2 linked regions of the Acaryochloris sp. CCMEE 5410 genome follow. Each later gene encodes a partner of the first gene's protein in a complex. Links are inferred from orthologs where the notes say so. Each region holds a gene or a part of one and is shown on either strand. Other genes may lie near its edges.

Region 1 (10,249 bases):
CCCAGATGCGGTCCCATCAGGAACTCTGCAGAGAAATAGGCGACGGTCCGGGACCCGAGTTCGGTATAGGTGGCAGCTGTATTGATCCACCGTTGGAGGAGGCGGTCTCTAACGGTATAGGCCAACGCCATATAGTAGTCATTGGTGGTCGCCAGGGCAGGGAATTTACCCTGGACGTAGAATAGATTATTCAGGAAAGCCCGCTTAAGGGTTTCGCTATCCATGCCGGTGCGATTGCTTAGCTCGCAGCGATCTTGTAGGTCGATAGCGTCGAGGGACAGTTCGCTAGAAGAACCATGAATTTGGGCTGAAGGATTGCTGGTCATTGCATTAAATAAAGAAAGTACCAGGAATAAACGGTCAGCCTCAATCGCACTTGAGAGCTGTGCTCAGATTATTATCATTCAATGTTAATCATGTTTGTGCTGTGCAGCACTAGAAGCCACCCCTTAACTTCATAATTTAGGATTTGCTTTAGATCCCCACCCTTTATCTCCGATCCTGCAGGCCCATGGGCTGCATTTGTTCCCCACGACCTCCCAATGGGGATAGGGAACAGTGAGATCCAATGCATTTACCCTCATCGACCTGTTTAGAGACGAAGGATTCGTTCTAACTCTGAGTCATCCTACCGAGTAGAAAGGGCCAAGGATATCGGTTATCCAACCTCCCTGGGGGGAATCACCCCCAAACAACCCCAAAGATGGAAAAAGTAACGTTAGGATTTAGAGAAGAGACACAAATAGTTCGCTCAATTGTGGCGGCTGTAGATGTTTCTCCTGATATCGCTTAAGCAATATTGCCCTTCTGACTCAACACAAGATTTATGGAAAAAGTACAAAAAACGGAACAGGAATGGGAAGCCCAACTCACTCCAGAACAGTTCCGTGTGACCCGTCACCATGGAACAGAGCGGGCCTTTACTGGGGAATATCATGACCTCAAGGCAGCAGGCACCTACCAATGTGTGTGTTGCGGTACAGAATTATTCACATCCGACACCAAATTTGATTCTGGGACGGGCTGGCCCAGCTTTTGGGCTCCGGCGGATAAAACTCATGTCCAGGAAAAGACGGATCGCAGTTTGTTTATGGTTCGAACTGAGGTACTCTGTGCCGCTTGTGATGCTCATCTAGGCCATGTCTTTAATGATGGTCCAAAACCCACGGGCTTAAGATATTGCATGAACTCTGCTGCCCTCAAGTTTATTCCCCAAAGTTAAGGGGTGAGTCGAACATGGGGTTTTAGATCCCAGGCTGTGCTGTCGCCTAGCCGCTGGCATTTATAAACCCAACAGCCCTCATCGTCTTCTGAAGTCTCATCGTCTTTTGCTAAACGCCCGTGAACAGAAATCGTGGCTTGCAATATTTGCAAGGGTATAGTCTCATCTTCCTCCCCACCATGCTTCTAGCTTGTGCTCCCATCGTGGATGGAGATGAAGTGGGTCGCCGAATTCACAAGGAATTTGAGCGCAAAACTGAAATTGCAGTGCACTCGGTGAAATGTCCCCAAGATATTGAGAGCAAAGTCGGTAAAAGGTTTGTTTGTGAGATCTATGCCCTAGAAGGGAATATTCTCAAAACCCAAGTCACCTTAAAGGATGACCAAGGCGATATTTCATGGTCTGTACAAACGGGCCTAGTGAATTTAGGAGTGATTGAAGAGAATATTGAGAAGACCTTCAAAGATGAGCGTTTAAGCAAAGTCAAAGCCTCTTGTGAGGGCAAGTTCAAAATTGCTCATCAAGGGGACACCTTTGAGTGCGGGGTCCAAGAAGGGAATGACGACCCAGGCAAGGTGATGGTCAAAGTCACGGATGAGCAGGGGAAAGTCAATTTTCAGTTTTTAGATCATTCTGATCCAGCTCCAGACAATGAACCGTCCTCTGCTCCGTAGGGGTATCACTAGAATTGAGTCGACAGTAAGGTAGGCAATCGGATTGAGTACATTCAGAACTTGGCAACAGCAAATCGGCCACCAGCGAGACTGGGCTTGGCGGGGATGGCAAATTCGCTATACCTTTATGCGCGGACAACAGGAGACGACGCAACCCCCCATGTTGCTATTACATGGGTTCGGAGCTTCGATTGGCCATTGGCGCTTCAATATACCGGTGTTTGCCCAAGACCGAACCGTCTATGCGCTCGATTTACTGGGGTTTGGGGCATCCGAGAAAGTCTCTACCGACTATTTGGTGACCCTATGGGTGGAACAGGTTCATGACTTTTGGCAGACCTATATCCGCACCCCAATGGTTTTGGTGGGTAATTCTCTCGGGTCCTTGGTCAGTCTTACGGCCGCAGCGCTATATCCAGAGATGGTGGCGGGATTGGCCATGCTAACCCTGCCGGATACATCGGTGTTGAAAAATCCTTCATGGGTCAAACCTGCGATCGCACCTTTGAAACTCGCCCTCAATCCCATAGCTGCATTTGCCAAAGCCTTGTTCACTGCGCCCCCAATCTTCAACCCGTTTTTTCAATTCATTCGCCAGCCCAAGATTATTCGCTCCTGGGTCAGGAAAGCCTATATCGATACCACGTCCGTTGAGGATGATCTCGTCGATATCCTTTCCAGTCCGGCTTATGATCAGGGGGCCGCAGATGCCCTCCGAGCCATGGTCAACACTATGTCCAAGCCCCAAGTCCCTCAACATTCGGCCAAGGAGATGCTGCCTCAATTAACGATTCCGATTCTGTTGGTGTGGGGGCAGCAAGATGTCATGATCCCACCCAAATTGGGACCGCTCTTTGCCCGCTGCAATCCTCGAATCCAGCTAGTCGAATTAGCCCATGCGGGCCATTGTCCCCATGACGAATGTCCAGACCGACTTAACCCTATTCTTATAGACTGGCTTGCCGCTCACTTCCCTATCCAGCAGCCACAGCCAGAACAGTTGCACTGCGCCTAGATTTGATCGCATAATCAGGCCATTACACCACCCCAAGCTGGGGCTGAATCAAACCATGAAACATACACTGTCCGTCTTAGTTGAAGACGAAGCTGGCGTTCTCACTCGCATCGCCGGACTTTTTGCCCGACGAGGATTTAACATCGAAAGTTTAGCCGTTGGACCTGCCGAGCAAATTGGGGTCTCTCGCATTACGATGGTCGTTCCCGGTGATAATCGCAGCATTGAGCAGCTCACCAAGCAGCTCTATAAGCTAATCAATGTTCTTAAGGTTCAGGATATTACTGAAGTCCCCTGTGTGGAGCGGGAGCTGATGTTGATTAAAGTAAATGCCGCGGCGTCTCTACGCTCTGAGATTGTGGAAATTGTCCAAATCTTTCGTGCCAAAGTGGTGGATGTTTCTGAGGACGCTCTCACCATCGAGGTCTCAGGTGACCCAGGCAAGATGGTGGCAATTGTGCAAATGCTGAATAAGTTTGGCATTCAAGAAATTGCCCGAACTGGCAAGATTGCCTTAACCCGAGAATCACGCGTCAATACTGAATATCTGAAATCTTTAGCAGCCAAGGTTTAGCAACTCAAAGATCTGCCAGCCTCAAAGGATTCAAGAGCAGTCTTAATAACTGCCGTCGTCATTCTCTGGTCCACCTGAACCCGGGCCTGGGTACTTGGGTAAATCCAGAGGCTTATAGTCTACATAATCATCATTGCCGTTCTGGCCGTAAGCATCGTCTGAACCGCTATCGCCAGCAGCATTGGCTGAATAGCCGTTCGCACCTGTGTCATCAGCATCTGTGTTTTTACGTCGACGGTTTCTCATGGCTTTGACCGCTGATGAGTAATCATCGGGAGTATAGTCTTGATCTTCCAGCTCTCCCGTTAATTGCAAAGGACGACGACGGCGAGGTCGCTCTTCTGATGAAGGTTCGGGCGGGGCATAAGACGTTGACGAAGAATAACCTTGGTCATAACCATAGCTAGCCTGATCCTGACCATAGCTATCTTGGGAATAGCTGTTGCTGCCTTGCTCATAGTCATCATAGGCAGCAGCCCGTCGCCTAGACCGCCGGCTGGGCGAATCATCATAGTCATTCCCATAGGCATATTCATCCCGTCTTGACCGACGGTCCCCTTCCCCTCGAATGCGACGAGGTCGAGCAGGCATATCGTCTTCAAACTCCAGTTGAGCTTCAGACCGCATACGGCTAGAGCGCTGAGGGCGTTTAGGGCGATAGTCGTCGTCTCGATCCCGAGGTCCGCCTCGCTCTCGAGGCTGTCTCATGGGGCCATTATTGGGCAGACGGTTCTGGATATTCTCAATCATCAGCGCCACTAACATCCCCACTACAATCATCTGCTGCAGGGACAGGGTAAATTCCATACCCAAGTGGGCCAAGAGGATAACACCCGCTAGTAAGCCGAGAAAGGCATAGACATTATCGGAATCTCGACGGTAGCCCGGCTTGATTTTATCCAAAAAGAATAATGCGATCGCACCGACGATCAAAATAACTCCAACAATAAGTGGAACAGGAGTACCGAAATTCACTTGGGATGTCTCTCTGGGTGACGACTGATAGCCAAGGTCCGCATACTCAATCAGTAATGGAACGAAGGAGAACGGCTAGGTTGGCTGTAGGGAAGCAAATTGTAATTTAACCGATACAACCCCACCTGGATCAAACTCTATGCTAGCGAGTTATGGGTCCAAATGGGATGAGCGGGGTATCTCAGTTTCTTTATACAGTTGAAATCTCACCCAGCAAGTAGGGGGGAAGTGACAAAAAGGAATGATGAGGACGCTGCGGCATATCAACCTATAAAAACGAAGCACGGCTGAACAGTATTTCCAGCCGTGCTTTAAGAAAACATATTTTAAGATATTTTGCCCCAAATGGCATTAATAGTGAAGCTACCAAAACGCTGAGGTGATTATTGCGCTAGAGGTGGACTGAGGTAGCCCACGCTAGAGATCAACAATCACCCTAAAAACCTAGCGTCGTACAATCTTATCTTTTTGGCTAAAGAAGATGAATCCACCGCCGAGTAGACCCAACACGATGGCTCCAAAAAGAATGCTATAAAAGAAACCCTGTAAAGAGGGGGTAATGGTCATTAACATGGAAGTCATATTTTTTTGATATTACGACAGCATCTCTAATCTTAAAGGTTTGTAAGGATATTGAGAAGTCTTCCTTAACGGCAACTTAGACATAGCCCCCATACCAACCTTGTATTCACATCACTTTTTTGCGCCTCGCCAGCTGCATAGTGAGCTGCCCCTCTCCAGCTCAAGTCAGCTTCAAACGACTGCTGCTGCTATGCCAACCCTAGACAACGCGCTACACTGAAACATATCAGGGTACTGGGTTGGACACCATTTTATGACCATAGAGACACTACTTATTTGGGGCCTCAGCTTTTGCCTAGGGCTGTTTATCTTTCTCTTTATTTTCAGAATTATCCTCACTTGGTATCCCCAAGTGGATCTCAATCAGATGCCGATTGCCTTGGCGACCTGGCCAACGGAACCCTTTTTGATCCCCACCCGTAAACTGATTCCACCCATGGGAGGGGTCGATATCACACCTATTATTTGGGTCGGTATCACGAGTCTGCTTCGGGAGGTCCTCCTCGGGCAGCAAGGTCTACTGAGAATGTTGTTCTAGGCTGCTTTTGTCCATCTCACCTTATTGAGGTGGAAGAAAGTCAGAGTCGATGTAAGCAATCCACCTAGCAGCCACATCAAGACCATCATTGCAATCCCATCACTTCTTGAATGAAATTGGTATACACCTCACCTTGAATAAATTCTGGAGTGTCTAGAATTTTTTGATGAAAGCCAATAGTGGTGGGCAATCCAGTAATTGCACATTCTTGCAGGGCGCGTTTCATCCGTGCGATCGCAGTCGGTCGATCTCGTCCCCAAACAATGAGTTTGCCAATCAGCGAATCATAATAAGGGGGAATCTCATAATCCGTATACACATGAGAATCAACCCGCACCCCAGGCCCACCAGGGGGTAGATAGCCATTGATACGTCCTGGGTGGGGGCGGAAATTATGGTCAGGATCTTCGGCATTGATGCGGCACTCGATGGCATGGCCCGTTAGCTTCACCTGATCTTGGGTCACACTTAGTTTTTCACCCTGGGCAATGCGGATCTGCTCCGCAATCAAATCTAAGCCCGTTGTTACTTCCGTCACCGGATGTTCCACCTGGATTCGGGTATTCATCTCCATAAAATAGAACTCTCCTGTCGAAGACAGCAGGAACTCAACGGTGCCGGCACCGACATAGCCAATCGATTGAGCTGCCCGGACAGCGGCGGAACCCATTTTTTCTCTTAGCTCTGGGCTTAGGGCTGGGCTGGGGGATTCTTCCAGTAACTTTTGGTGCCGTCGCTGGATCGAGCAGTCCCGCTCGCCCAAATGAACCACATTGCCATAGCTGTCAGCAAAAATCTGAAATTCAATATGACGAGGGTTTTCGATAAATTTTTCAATATAGACCCCAGGATTACCAAAGGCAGCCTCTGCTTCGCCTTGGGCCGCTAAATAGAGCTTGCCTAAGTTTTCAGGTTCCCGCACTAAGCGCATCCCTCGACCACCGCCCCCGGCCGTGGCTTTGACCATAACCGGATAGCCCATATCATCCGCAATTTTTTTAGCCGTCGCTTCATCCGGTACCAGGCCATCGCTTCCTGGGACGGTAGGAACCCCAGCCTTTTGCATCGTTTCTTTGGCCGTAGACTTATCTCCCATCGCCCTCATGGCTTCGGGGGTAGGACCAATAAAGTGAATCTTATGATCGGCACAGATCTCGGCAAAGCGGGCATTTTCGGCCAGGAAACCATATCCCGGATGAATGGCCGTCGCATTCCGCGTTAAGGCAGCCGAAATAATATTGGGAATATTGAGGTAACTCTTACTGCTGGCGGGTTCTCCAATGCAGACTGCTTCATCTGCCAACTGCACATTGAGAGATTGCTGATCCACGGTGGAATGAACGGCAACAGTGGAAATTCCCATCTCTCCACAGGTTCGGAGTATCCTCAAGGCAATCTCGCCCCGATTCGCAATTAAAATCTTAGAAAAACGCATGTTTTAACAGGAGCGTAACGCTCAATAACCTTCTCGCAATGACCCAGGACGAACCTGCTACACGCCCCAAGTCTGAACCCCTAAGGAGCTGCGTGAAGCGAAATCCCACCACACATTCGTCCAGTAGCGGTAAGCAGTGTCAAAAGTAAAATCCAGAGCTATCGTATCATGCAGATGCAGCCAAGATTCCTCTTGTCATTTTAGGAATGAGGGGTAGGGCAAATACATGAGGATAGCCTTTCCTACCTCAGCCATCAACGTTCATTTAAGTCGCTGCTATTCTGCAGCCGTGGGATCAAGGATGACCGGTCGAGAGAGCTCCGCATCGGGATCCGGGGCATAGGTTTCAGCCGGTGGCGGTGCTGCCGGTGGAGCCTGCTGCTGAACTGGAACGGGTTCCTGTTCATATCGAGGTTCGGGCTCATAGCGGGGTTCAGGCTCATACCGAGGCTCTTCTCGTCGCCGTCGAGACGCATAAATTGCATCCCGTTCAGCAGCCCACGCAGCAATCTTATCCTGCGCCTCGTAATAGAGGGCTCGACCGTACCCAATCTGGGAGGCCGTTGCGATCGCATCAGACAAACGTCCATTTCGCGCTAGGGCATTGGCTTCGCTCAGAATGGGGCGGTCTTCCACGGATTGAATTTCAGCAACCCAGGTATAGATATCGTCTTGGGCTTCTCGATGGAGGGATCGTCCTGATTCAATTTGTTCAGCGGTTTTAATTGCGTCATTGAGCTTGCCAGCCTTAGCAAGCTTACGAGCTTCATCTAGAATCGGCTGATCTTCCACCTTCTCAATAGAGCCTTCCCATTCTTGCATCAGGGTTTGGGCTTCATCCCGTAACGGATTGCCAAACTCTACTTTCCGTGCCTCTACAATGGCCGCTTGGAACCCTGCCGTCGTATTTTGGGTGGCAAATTGACGAGCCCGAGCCAAGACCTGACGATCTTGGAAGGTATTGATCTGTTGATTCCATTGGGCAATCAAGGTTTGGGCCTGAATTCGACCCGGTTTCTCTGTACCAATCAGGGCCGCATGATCCATGGCCAACTGATAGGTATGAACGTTATCAATATTGGCGAAGAATTTCGCCAAATGGAGCTGGCCAGTATTTTGAATTTTTTGTTCCCAGGCTTCAACGCGATCGCGATTTTTTTCAAACAAGTCACTCTTGCGATCAATCTGCTCCGCTAAGGTCCAAGCATGGATATAGCTGTAGAAGTCATCCTCCTCCACTGTTGCTTCAGCCCGACTGAGCTGCACTAATGTCGTTGCGTTCTTAGCCGCTTTAGTATTGGGTGGAATCCGTTGAGCAGCCGCAATGGCTTCTTGGAACTGGCCATACTCTTGGTGCTCTTCTGACAAGTCCAGAAGCTTCTGACTCCACTTTTCAATATTTTGTTGGACTTCTTCTTTAGCAAGGCGCTTGGGATCAATTTTGCTGGCCAGCTGAATCGCTTCCGATAAGTCTTTAGCGCGACCATAGGCAGCGATATCTTGCGCTTTATAAAGATCTTGAAAGGCTTTTTTCTCAATCGCCATATCCCCCAGGATCTTATCGGCTTGATCGGACCAATAGCCATCTCCCAGTTGGACTAGAGACCGAACCTGTAGAGCCGCCTGGGTCCAATCCTGCTTCTTAATGGCTGTTCGAGCATTCTCTAGGGATTCTTCTCCCGCGTCCCAATTCGCTTCCCAACGTTTGATCAGGCGTTTGGACTCAGGTTGAATGCTACTTGCCTCTGGCACTTCTTTCGCCAGACTAATGGCTTCTTTGAGATTACCTTTGGAGATTTCTCGCCGCGCCAACCCTAAAATCGAACGAGACCATTCGTCAGATAGCAGAGATACCCGGGGATAGAGAGGATGTTCCTCATCCCATTTATCCGCAATGGCTAGGGCCGCTTTAATATCTTTAACCGTCCCTTTACGAGCAAGCTTGTCAGCACACTCCAACTGCTCTGCCTCAGAGAGGGTAGCGGCAATCTGCTTGCAATTAGGTGTTGGCGGTAAACTGGATAACCATTGCATGGCAGTCATGCCGGTCACCCAGGACACAACAATGGTGATCAACCAGGGCCACCCTTTAAAGGTCACAATCTTACCCAAGACGTTTTGGACCTTCTGAATTTTGGGGTTTTGTCCAGGGTCAGGCAGCTCAGATCCTTGTCCAGGCTCTAAAGCGGGAGGGTTACTGTCGGCAGGTTGGTTACTCGTCATATCCTAAGGATTAAAGCAGAAAATCACACAAAGACTGGCTCAGTATTATTCACACATCATTTGATGTATCCCGCACATCCTCTGTAAAGAGGTCTAGCGGAAATAAGCCTCATGTAGATAATAGGCTAGAAAACTGAGAATTGACAGTTCATCAAAAATAGCCCATCTCTCCAAGGATTAATAATGGCTGCGGGAACACCTAGGTGATCCAGCGTTTTCCTTGGAGATTGGGCTATAAATATGGGTTGATGCTGTGAGGACCAAGTCGATCGCTCTAAGGACGAAGTGTTAGGCTTTGCCAGCCAGTTCAACGATTTTGCTAAAGCTGTCTGGATCCGTCGCAGCAAGTTGGGCTAGCATTTTGCGGTTGAGCTGAATATCAGCCCGCTTAAGCTGTCCCATAAATTTGCTGTAGCTAACGCCATGTTGACGAGTTGCAGCATTGATACGGGCAATCCACAGACGACGAAAATCTCTTTTACGCTTGCGGCGATCACGATAGGCGTTACGTAAGGCCTTCATCACCTGCTGATTCGCAATTCTAAACAGGCGAGAATGGGAGCCTCGGTAGCCTTTAGCAAGCTTTAATATCTTTTTGCGGCGCTTACGAGCGACGTTACCGCGTTTAACGCGAGTCATGGTCTTGGTCCTTGTTGATGATTTTTTAGGTAGGGAAAACTATTTATATAGGTATAAAGTCAAAGCCTGGCTCGGGTTCTGCCCCTAGGAGTAAGGCATCATGGCTCTAACGTTTTCTGCGTCTTGCTCGCTTACCACACATTTCTTAGAGAGGCGACTCTTACGGTCGGGACCTTTATGCTCTAACAAGTGGTTCTTGTATGCCTTGCGACGCATAAATTTGCCACTTCCGCTTCGTTTAAAGCGTTTGGCAGCGGATCGTCGGGTTTTTAGTTTGGGCATTGTTCGTCTAGAATCGCAGCATCGACACAAACTAGCATCATAGTATATGTGACAACCGATTGCCAATAGCTGTTCAAACTGTCCAAACAC
Region 2 (10,047 bases), on another replicon or contig:
ATAGACCATGGCGCGGTGGACCTATTACCCGGCTTTTCTGAGCATAATGTATTGCTGAATCTAGTCGATACCTTGACCAAAATTAATATTGTGCTGCAATCCATAGAATCGCAGCCCTTAGACCGAAAAGCATTAATTGCTGGGCTGATGCCCTTACAAAATATTGTTAAACAAGGGGTTTTCCAGTAGTAGGCAAATGACTTGCATTGAGGCTTCAAAACTGAAGATCCGCTGATTTATTTGAGCAATAATCCCCGCTATAAGGCCAATCCCAGTCCAGTTTTTCCCTGTTATTTCCCAGGGAGGGAGAACTAGACGTCCAGACAGCCCCCCTGGGCGGTAAAATGAATTGCCGATTGTTCTTCCCATGCCGAAAATCGATGATTTCCAGTAATGACTTCCGCACAGGTGTGTCAATTGAGCTTGATGGCTCAGTCTGGCGAGTTGTAGAGTTTCTCCATGTCAAACCTGGTAAAGGCTCTGCATTCGTGCGAACAAAATTAAAGAATGTCCAAAGTGGCAGTGTCGTAGAACGGACATTCCGAGCGGGAGAAACCGTTCCCCAAGCCAATTTAGAAAAGCGGGTCATGCAGCACACCTATAAAGATGGTGACCAATTTGTGTTCATGGATATGGAAAGCTATGAAGAAGCTAGCCTGAGCCAAGAGCAAATTGGCACTCGCGTGAAATACTTGAAAGAAGGCATGGAAGTCAATGTCATCCAATGGGGAGAGCAAGTTTTAGAGGTTGAGTTGCCAACATCAGTCGTTTTGGAAGTCACCCAAACCGATCCAGGTGTGAAAGGTGACACAGCAACGGGGGGGAGCAAGCCAGCTATTGTGGAAACAGGAGCGCAGGTGATGGTCCCTTTATTTATTTCTGAAGGAGAAAGAATTAAAGTGGATACCCGCAACGACTCCTATCTAGGCCGAGAGTAAGGAGTAACATCAACGGTGGAATTTGATCTCAACCAACTCCGTGAACTATTAGCAATTCTCAATCAAACGGATATTGATGAGCTAAGCCTTAAAAGTAATGATTTTGAGCTGACTATCCATAAGACAAACCAAACTACAGCGACGGTCTCCTCTGCGACCGCACAGCCAATGGTTATGGATGCCGCTGCACTAGAAGCTGCAGTTCCAGACTCTTCTCCCCCTTCTGCACCTGATAAGAAATGGGTCGATGTGATTTCTCCGATGGTAGGTACGTTTTATCGTTCCCCCGCGCCCGATGAGCCGCCTTTTGTAGAAGTTGGGGATGCCGCCCGACGTGGGCAAACCATCTGCATTATCGAAGCAATGAAGTTAATGAATGAGCTAGAAGCTGAGGTGAATGGCGAAATCGTTGAGATTCTCGTAGAAAACGGAGAACCTATTGAATTTGGTCAAACCCTCATGCGCATTAACCCTTCGAGCTAGCCGTTATCATCCTAGCTAGCCATTATCTTCGAAACCCACAGATGAGGAGGCAATACTGCCATCCGGCATAATCGTATCTTGCAAGATGGCATCGGTTAGATCGATGTGCTCTAAGTTAGCACCTAAAAAATCAGCACCGCTCAGGTTCGCGCCTTTAAAATTCGCGTTCTGTAGATCTGCATCTCTAAAATTGACCCCACTCAGATCGCTGTAATTTAATGAGGCTCGTTGCAAGTTAGCCTTCGATAGACAGGCTCCGACTAAGATGGCGCCACTCAAGAGGGAATTACTCAAGTTGCTTTTGGTTAGGTCTGCCCCTGTCAGATTAGCCCCAATGAGTTTAGCGGCGGACAGATTGGCGGCGGATAAGTTCGCACACAATAGATCGATCCCATGAAGGGCCGCATGGCTTAAATTGGTATCTCGTAAAACAATATGATCGAGCTGAGCTAGGCTTAAATCCTGCTTTGATAAATTCGATTTACTAAAATCTCGTTCGCCATTGGCATAGCGCTTTAATAGTTCTTCAACGGTCATAGCCTAAGTATCGCCTTCCCACCGATGCTTTTATTGTGCCAGGGGTTGGGACTCACCAAATGAGTTTATGCTGATTTTTGGTAAAATGGGTGCGATCGCAAACCACAACACCCAAATTATGCATTCCCTATTCCATGGCCATATCTTGGGTCTTATCTCCAGATACTCTTCGGGAATACATACAGTTGGGACTGTTGGCTCAAATGACGCTCAGCGGGTCCAGCCAGCGCAAGATCGCTTTTTCAAGGTGGTTGACATCCTTATATAGCTCTTGACGAAACCATTGCCCAACCGCATCTAAAGGAGTAAACGTGTCTCCGGGCTGCCAACGAACATCTTGCCCTAGGGGCGTCAGATGATTGCCTGCGAGTCGCTGAATGGAAATCATGCCAGGGAAACGCTGTTCTAACAACCCGGATAATCTCAAGGTTTGATCTAGGGTGTCATTAGAAAACTTGACCAGTAAGTTCCTAGGAACTTGGTAGTGTCGTTCCACTAAACGGTTGGTTTGAGTGGGATTGGGCGAAAATTCAATCGGCACTGCGGGGGTAATCAAGTCAGCGAAGGGAATGGCCTTATCAATTGGGGCGTTGTTAAAGGAAATCAAGATATTCCCAGCTCGCTTAACCTCAAACAAACTGCCAATCAGGAGGTGGAGTTTGCAGCCCATACTATGACCGATACCATAGATGGGTAGAAACTGGGGCAATCGTGCAGTTCTTTGTAGACGGTCAACCGTATCTTCAAATTGATGGAGCGCTTCTTCCGCAATACCGGCATGGTCAACCGAGGTGAGGAAGGGAGTAGCAATGACGGCATATCCTTGATTGGCGAGCCCTTCCAGAAGTCTCCGGTAGGTTGCTTGCGGAGCAGTAGCGACAAAAGCCCCCCCCAAAAAATGAATTAGGGCGATGGGTTGGGGAGGAATAAGAATCAAGTTATTAGCTATTTCTTGCCAGTTCATTCTGGATGTTCTTTTGGATGTAAATCTGAAGGTGGACGATCGCTGCTCCACGCCCACCACGCCTGCCCGCACTGACATTGGTAGAACTCTTGCCACTTACGCATATAGGTTTCGGTAATGACCGGAGCCCGACGGTTAATCCACACAGCCTGAGCTTCTGAACAGGTCGCCCGACAACTTGGACAGCCAAAATGATGGGCATGGGTCGCGGTCTTGGTCCAGTTGGGTGGAGTTGGATCAAAAGCGTTCATAACCGTATTGTAAGAGGATCCAGATTAGATGTGTTTAGAGGCAACACCATGGGAGAAGGTAGGCGTATAACACTATTGCACGAGTCTCCAACGAATACATAAATCTCCAATGAATAACAGGCAGCCATAATATTTTTGCTGGGTGGGCTGCAACCTTCAGTCAAACCTGGACAGTGCTGGCTTAACAGCACAAGCGATCAGCACATATAAAGTATTCAGACCTAGACCACCAATATTTGAACATCAGCCCGTAGCTAGCATCTTGATTGTGTCACCTTGTCCAAATCATAAAAAGCGATCTAGATTTCCTAGATCGCTTCCGAAAACTGTGATTGGAGTTGGGAACGAGCCGTAGCCCCGATTGTATCGCGACACAGATGTACAATCTGGAATTGCCATCGGGAACCAGAATGGCTCTCCCATCTCACAGATCAGAAACTACACACCACCCTGAATATTAAAAGCAGGTTTTGTGAGTCGAACTTTGTAATTACCACCAGCAGGCACTGTTAAGAGTTGAGCTTTAAACGTGACAGACTGTCCTGCAGATAGAGTGGAAGGAGCAGGAACAGCGCTTCCAGTTTGTACCAGCTTGCCAGTACCATCAACAACTTCAAAATTGACGCTAGATACCGTCACTGATTTCTTATTTCCATTTGTCAGGGTCCCCTGAACTTCAGACGAACCATTCAAACGAATAATAGGAACAAGGCGAAGATTAGACACCCGTAAATTCTTACTGAGTTGTTTTGCTAGAACTTGCGGATCCACATCGCTCTCTTCAAAGGAAGAAGTGGCGGAGTCAGCAGATTCCTCAGTCTCTGGTGGGCTGTTGAGGTTCATCAACCTCTGCCAATAATTTTGGAAACGGGACTGCTCAGAGGCACTCCCCCCAATTTGAATTACGTCTCCTGCTGATTGGGTATGCCCTGGCAGTGTGGCGACCAATGCGGTAGACGTCATAACAGAACCAATCAGAAGGCGCGTCAACCAGCGCCGAGAAGATGTCAACATTATTTATTTCACTCTCTCAACCAACATCTAGGAAAAACTTATCAATACTTGACTCAAATCCTATCTCAGGAATGTTTGAGAATCTGTCTGGGGTTAGTATGCCCTGCTCTGCATGCGAAGTAGACAGGACGTTTAACCACCGTAGTTCCAAGGCGTATCTTTCATCCATAGGGGTTGTCCATCACGATGCTGGCCCGCAGCAATCACTTCTCCCATAAAAATAGAATGATCGCCTTCTTCTAAACTGCCTTGGACACGACATTCTACAAAGCCTAAGGCACTGGCAATAATCGGGCAACCAGTTTCTTCACCCAGGTAAAACTCCACATCACCAAATTTATCGCCGATTCTTTGTTGAGGCTTAAAAAAGGTCTCTGCTAAGTCTTGTTGTGACACTTCTAGAAAGCTAACGGCAAAGACTTGACTCGCCTTGATCATGGCGTGGGAGCGAGAATCTTGGCGCACCCCAATCACAATCAGCGGAGGCTTAAAGGAGGCTTGGGTCATCCAGCTTAGGGTAAATCCGTTGACGTCATCTCCTTCTTTGACGCCACAAATATTGAGGGGATGGGGAATGTTGCGGAGCAACGTGCGTTTGGCTTTTTCGTCTAACAAGGGTGCGGTATCCTTATACATCTCTTCAACTATGTCTCTCACTTTAGCAAGGGATATAGGCGCAAGTTCAACCTATGGTGATAAACGCATAAAAACCACTTATATGTCCGATTGGCAATGGATACCCACTCATACAGTCACCCCGATTGCCCCCCAGACACTACATATCTGGCGACTCCCTTTAAGGTCAGAGGGGACCAATCATTGGTGGGACTTACTTTCTAGGGATGAACAACAGCGAGCCCAACGGTTTGTGCGATCGCAAGATCAAGACAAGTATGTACAGGTGCGAGGAACCCTACGATGCTTATTGGGCCAATATTTGCACATACCCGGTCAAACCCTGTGCTTCGATTATGGAGACTATGGCAAGCCCCAACTCATATCGTCTTGCAATTCCTTAAATCTGCAATTTAACGTTTCTCATTCCCATGAGTTAGCGGTGATTGCTGTTACTCAGACAACAGCAGTGGGTATTGATATTGAACAGGTGAACCCACAGGCTAGATATATAGATATCAGCCAACGTTTCTTTGCGACAGCAGAACACGAGACTCTCTTGCAACAGCCTGTAGAGGAGCAATGCCGTACTTTTTTTCAACTGTGGACTCGGAAGGAGGCTTGTGTGAAGGCGATGGGTGGCAGCATTGCCCATGCGCTCGATCAAATTAATGTGGCTCAGGGATTACATCAAGCCAGCATTGCCATTGAGATGCAGGAGGAGCCCCATGAACTCTTTCTGCACAACCTATTCCCAGATCCTAACTTTGCCGGAGCCGTAGCAACCCAAGCGCCCTTGCAACATCTACACCTATGGCAGTGGGCCTCTATCAGTTCAGACTAAATAATTTGCCTGGGACATTAATTGGAATCTCTGACAAGCAAAGACTAAGATAAATTAAAGATATGTTACGATTTTTAATATAAAGAGTACAATTCAAGTCTGCTAAGCCCCTTATACAGACATCTGAGTTTACAGAGCGTAATCTTTTTGACTGTTGTAAGTGTTTGGATACGGTATTGTACGTTTGACTTGCTAAACGGGATTGCCTTTGTAGTGGGACAGATGAGGATTCATTTCTTACCAATCCGCACGCCATCCTAGATGCCTTTGTCTAAACTTGAGAGACGCCCCATGAGAACCAAAGAAATTGCCAAAGATTCCGTGCGCTCTTACTTGCGAGAGATTGGGCGTGTTCCTCTCTTAACCCATGAAGAAGAGGTAACGTTTGGTAAGCAGGTCCAAGATCTGATTAAGTTGCAAGCGATTCGCGATGAATTAGCGGAGCAACTAGAGCGTCAACCGAATGATGCAGAGTGGTCGGTGGCTGCCCAGCTCTCAGAAGCTGAACTACAAAAGGCTTTACATGAAGGGGAAGCGGCTAAGCGGAAGATGGTGGAAGCCAATCTACGCTTAGTGGTTTCTGTCGCTAAGAAATACATCAAGCGCAATGTAGACCTGTTGGATCTGATCCAAGAGGGTACGATTGGCATGCAACGTGGCGTTGAGAAATTCGACCCAACCAAAGGGTATCGCTTCTCGACCTATGCCTACTGGTGGATTCGGCAGGCAATCACCCGTGCGATCGCAGAAAAAGGACGGACAATTCGACTCCCGATCCACATCACGGAAAAGCTCAACAAAATTAAGAAGACGCAACGGCAGCTTTCCCAAAAGCTGGGCCGAGCCGCAACGATTAGCGAATTAGCCACGGCCTTAGACTTAACCACAAAGCAAGTCCGAGAATATTTGGAACGCGCTCGCCAGCCGTTATCCCTGGATGTTCGGGTTGGGGATAATCAGGATACGGAGCTGGGCGAACTGATCGAAGATCCATCTGAATCTCCTGAGAACTTTACCCTCCAAGCTTCTCTGCGAGGAGATTTGGAACGGCTAATGGCAGATCTGACGGACCAGCAACAACAGGTTCTCCATCTCCGTTTTGGTTTGGATGATGGTCAACCCCTGACCTTAGCTAAAATTGGCGATCGCTTAAGCATCAGCCGAGAACGAGTTCGACAGATTGAGCGAGAAGCTTTAAGTAAGCTGCGAAAGCGTAAAGCCGATATTTCTGAGTATCTAGCCAGCTAAAAGCCTATACCTAATCTGTGTGTGCCAAAATTTCTAGGCACACACACCATTCCCCCCATCCTTCTTGAACAATCCAGGAGGAGTGATTTGAATAGACCTCTTGCATAATTGAGCTAACAAGATGATAGAGAACTACAAATCCAGGCCAAGCTTTTTAAGGACTTCACTTTTGAAGAGATTTATTTCTTGTTCTGCTTCTTCAAGAGAGTTAGTGCCATGCTTTTTACACACTGACTGCCTCCATGTATAGCGATCGATAATACCATCGAATTCTGGATCGATTTTCATTGGCAGCCTGATACGCCAAAGTTTGTTGCTTAGTACCCTCCAATCAGGATTAAGAAGTTTGGGTAAGAGTTCTTGAAGTTCTTGTTCAGAGATCTCAAAAGGTTCCCAAGCAAAAAAAGGTCGATTCAGATTACCCCCTGCCCACCCTCGCTGAAGCAGGGTATTCAGAATATGCCGTGGAGGAAAAACGTTGCAAGCTGTTAAGTCTGGCAGTTCATAGAGAAAAATGCTTAAAGCCTCTGCTCGATCAGCATTCAAACTCCCCGCTTCTTGTCTCGAATATTGGATAATTCTTTCCATTCAAATTGAAAAGAGAAACTTTATCATTCCATCAGCATCTTAGAAGCTTTTAACCTTGAATGTTAATAGATAGGCTCCAAAGATTGTCTTCATCACAAACTTTTGGCATGACAATGTGATGTATGAGGTCAATGGTGTACGTCACCCAATAGTTCTCGTCTTGCGGTTGCAAGATCTGGCAATTTTGAATAAGCAGGATATTTTTCACAAAGGCATTGAAGGTTGTACAGTACCTGCTGTTCAATATTATCGGAAACAGAGAAGTCGTCTGATTCAGAAAACCTTCGCAACATAGAATCCAGGACGACAAATTCAGATGTTGTTAAATGTAGGTCAATATGTGTGTTGTCGAACGATAGCAAGGGGGTGTCAATAGACAGACGAAGTGCATTAGCCCAGTGTCTGAGCATATCATTTGCTTCTCGGTTACCCCATTCTGTAGTTGAGTAATACCGCAATCGCATCACACACCGACGTAGTTCTTCAAGAAATCTGTCGTTGTAGTGTGCAACCATATATTTTGCCCAGTCTGCATTATCAGCATCTCCGTTAGCTAGTTGCACAAGGAAGTCAGCAAATATCAATCGTGCTTTTGTATCTCGACTCATCTGATTCCAAGTGCTCAGCTATATTGAACAACAGTACGGCCATCAAGGGCGTTAAACACCATCCGAGCATTACATTGCTTTAGTGTGACGATACTACGCTTCCTGCCCTTGAATGATACCTAGTGCCTGCTTCAATGCTTTATCCGTATTATTTTCCCAATCTGGATCCGAGATTTTAATGGTTATTTCGGGTGATCGTGTTCTCAGTTCCTGATAGACTGCATCAACGGCGGGAGTACCCTTAAGCTCCCATAACAGTGCAATAAGCTGCTGCTTATCTAGAGAAGTTAGGTCTAAGTGAGTCATAACTCATAGTCTCCGTTAGGAAGAATGCAAATAACAGAATTCTCCGAGACTTCGTAGCGGCCAACATAAACATAGAGGTTGTTATCTGAAGCCAGTTCCACGAAAGCAATGAATGAGGACAATAGAACAACCCGTCGAACAATGCGATAGAACGCCAGAAGTTGTTCGCTAGTTGGATCCATTTAATTCGTTACCTCATTATTTATGTCTATCTCTCATTATTCCTGGAGAATGTAAGTGAATGAATAAATCATGACACATTCGTTGGTGAAGTTATTCGTCATCCCAACTCTCAAAATTTTGATTCTTTAATTGTTCAGCGGTGAGAGTATTTATCGCTCGTGGAACATAACATTGATACGCACCACCCATGAATGCAGGGCACTGGTCTGTTAGCAGGATCTAGCTATAATGCTTCCGACGCAACCTAATGTAGATCAATGGAATGCCCATATTGTCTAAGCGAGAAGATCCTAAAGCGCGGCTTTGATAGCCTGCAAGATGGGACATTAGTCCAGCGATATCAGTGTAAGGATTGCAATCGGCGTTTCAACGAACGCACGGGTACCCCAATGGCTCGCTTACGCACCGCTAGTTCAGTAGTGAGCTATGCCATCAAAGCTCGCACCGAAGGGATGGGTATTCGTGCTGCAGGTCGAACTTTCGGTAAATCTCATACCACCATTATGCGTTGGGAAAAACGCCTAGCAGACCAAGCACAGAACTGGTCACCTCCCGCACCAGCAGCCTCTGATGTGACGGTAGAAGGGGATGAAGTTTACACGCGTGTAGGCAAAAATCTTCCCCCCCAGCCAATCCCAGGGCTGGACCATCCATTTCCTTGAACGCGAAAGCCGCTATTGGTTGACAGCACAAGCTGGCCTCAAGGATGCACAACTTTTGCAAATGGCGTTTACTCAGCTTGGGAGTGGGTCAAAGCCTGTGATGGGATTCGATGGTTTACCGATGGTGAGAGGCGTTATGGACAAGAACTTTGGAAGCTCGCCAATGTCTATCTCAATGGTGAGGAGTGTCATCCTGACTATGGGCATCGCAAGGTTTGGCGAGAGGGGTTAGAAGTCGCGATGAAAGTTAAAGGGTCTCAGGGGAATCGGCGAGTAGAGTGGGTGAAAGCAGAGCATCCCTTTACCGCTATCAGTCTAGGGTCTGAGGTCCATGCCAATCATAATGAGGCTCACAATGCTGCCTTGAGGAGACGATGTAGTGCTTATCGAAGACGGCAGAATCTCTACGCTAAGAAGCGGTCGGGGTTACAGCGAGTGCTAGATGTACAACGCCTGATTCATAACTGGGTTAGACCCCATTGGGGGCTCAGTAAGCAGACCACACCAGCAATGGAGATGGGATTTTGTTCTCGTCCGTTGAGCACACTAGAACTCCTCACCAATAAAGGGTTTAGGTATGTGCCCTGTTAGTAGACCAGTGCCGAATGCAGCCTCTTTAAATGCTCTCGCTTCAACCCAAGTAACTCCGCCTGCTATATCACCTCTTAAGTGAATATATACAACCGTTTTAGGCTTCAACAATAAAATTTTTCGTGGGGCTAATTCCGAAATAACTTTTTCAAAGCATTTACCTACAGAAAAGAAATCTCCCATTAGCATTCGAGGGTGTTTTAAACCTGCACAGC

The links.
Region 2: the proteins of accC (region 1) and accB are in contact, whole or in part, in a solved structure (PDB 8UXZ), measured with the Escherichia coli proteins. The link is inferred for Acaryochloris sp. CCMEE 5410 from one-to-one orthologs.

What each region holds. Positions count from the first base shown.
Region 1 is NZ_AFEJ02000002.1:1,997,840-2,008,088, forward strand. The notes cover bases 4,841-7,729. They hold accC (acetyl-CoA carboxylase biotin carboxylase subunit), read right to left. Parts: upstream 7,016-7,729; coding sequence 5,666-7,015; downstream 4,841-5,665. Other genes in these bases: ON05_RS30055 (photosystem II reaction center X protein), read right to left, coding at 4,905-5,027; ON05_RS30060 (YggT family protein), read left to right, coding at 5,296-5,580; ON05_RS30070 (hypothetical protein), read right to left, coding at 7,292-7,729. Also shown: ON05_RS30025 (glycogen/starch/alpha-glucan phosphorylase), read right to left, coding at 1-326; peptide-methionine (R)-S-oxide reductase MsrB, read left to right, coding at 827-1,222; ON05_RS30035 (DUF4333 domain-containing protein), read left to right, coding at 1,342-1,896; ON05_RS30040 (alpha/beta fold hydrolase), read left to right, coding at 1,940-2,911; ilvN (acetolactate synthase small subunit), read left to right, coding at 2,967-3,485; ON05_RS30050 (Ycf66 family protein), read right to left, coding at 3,528-4,460; more of ON05_RS30070, read right to left, coding at 7,730-9,238; rplT (50S ribosomal protein L20), read right to left, coding at 9,527-9,877; rpmI (50S ribosomal protein L35), read right to left, coding at 9,962-10,159. UniProt on the Escherichia coli protein: This protein is a component of the acetyl coenzyme A carboxylase complex; first, biotin carboxylase catalyzes the carboxylation of the carrier protein and then the transcarboxylase transfers the carboxyl group to form malonyl-CoA.
Region 2 is NZ_AFEJ02000001.1:2,507,423-2,517,469, forward strand. Bases 1-2,687 are described here. They hold accB (acetyl-CoA carboxylase biotin carboxyl carrier protein), read left to right. Parts: upstream 1-953; coding sequence 954-1,421; downstream 1,422-2,687. Other genes in these bases: ON05_RS11300 (EAL domain-containing protein), read left to right, coding at 1-189; efp (elongation factor P), read left to right, coding at 381-938; ON05_RS11315 (pentapeptide repeat-containing protein), read right to left, coding at 1,437-1,958; ON05_RS11320 (DUF1350 family protein), read right to left, coding at 2,158-2,687. Outside these bases: more of ON05_RS11320, read right to left, coding at 2,688-2,922; ON05_RS11325 (hypothetical protein), read right to left, coding at 2,919-3,173; ON05_RS11330 (FxLYD domain-containing protein), read right to left, coding at 3,612-4,187; ON05_RS11335 (flavin reductase family protein), read right to left, coding at 4,320-4,802; ON05_RS11340 (4'-phosphopantetheinyl transferase superfamily protein), read left to right, coding at 4,906-5,646; ON05_RS11345 (RNA polymerase sigma factor, RpoD/SigA family), read left to right, coding at 5,938-6,894; ON05_RS11350 (hypothetical protein), read right to left, coding at 7,027-7,482; ON05_RS11355 (hypothetical protein), read right to left, coding at 7,611-8,090; ON05_RS11360 (hypothetical protein), read right to left, coding at 8,184-8,396; ON05_RS11365 (hypothetical protein), read right to left, coding at 8,393-8,578; ON05_RS11375 (hypothetical protein), read right to left, coding at 9,788-10,047. UniProt on the Escherichia coli protein: This protein is a component of the acetyl coenzyme A carboxylase complex; first, biotin carboxylase catalyzes the carboxylation of the carrier protein and then the transcarboxylase transfers the carboxyl group to form malonyl-CoA.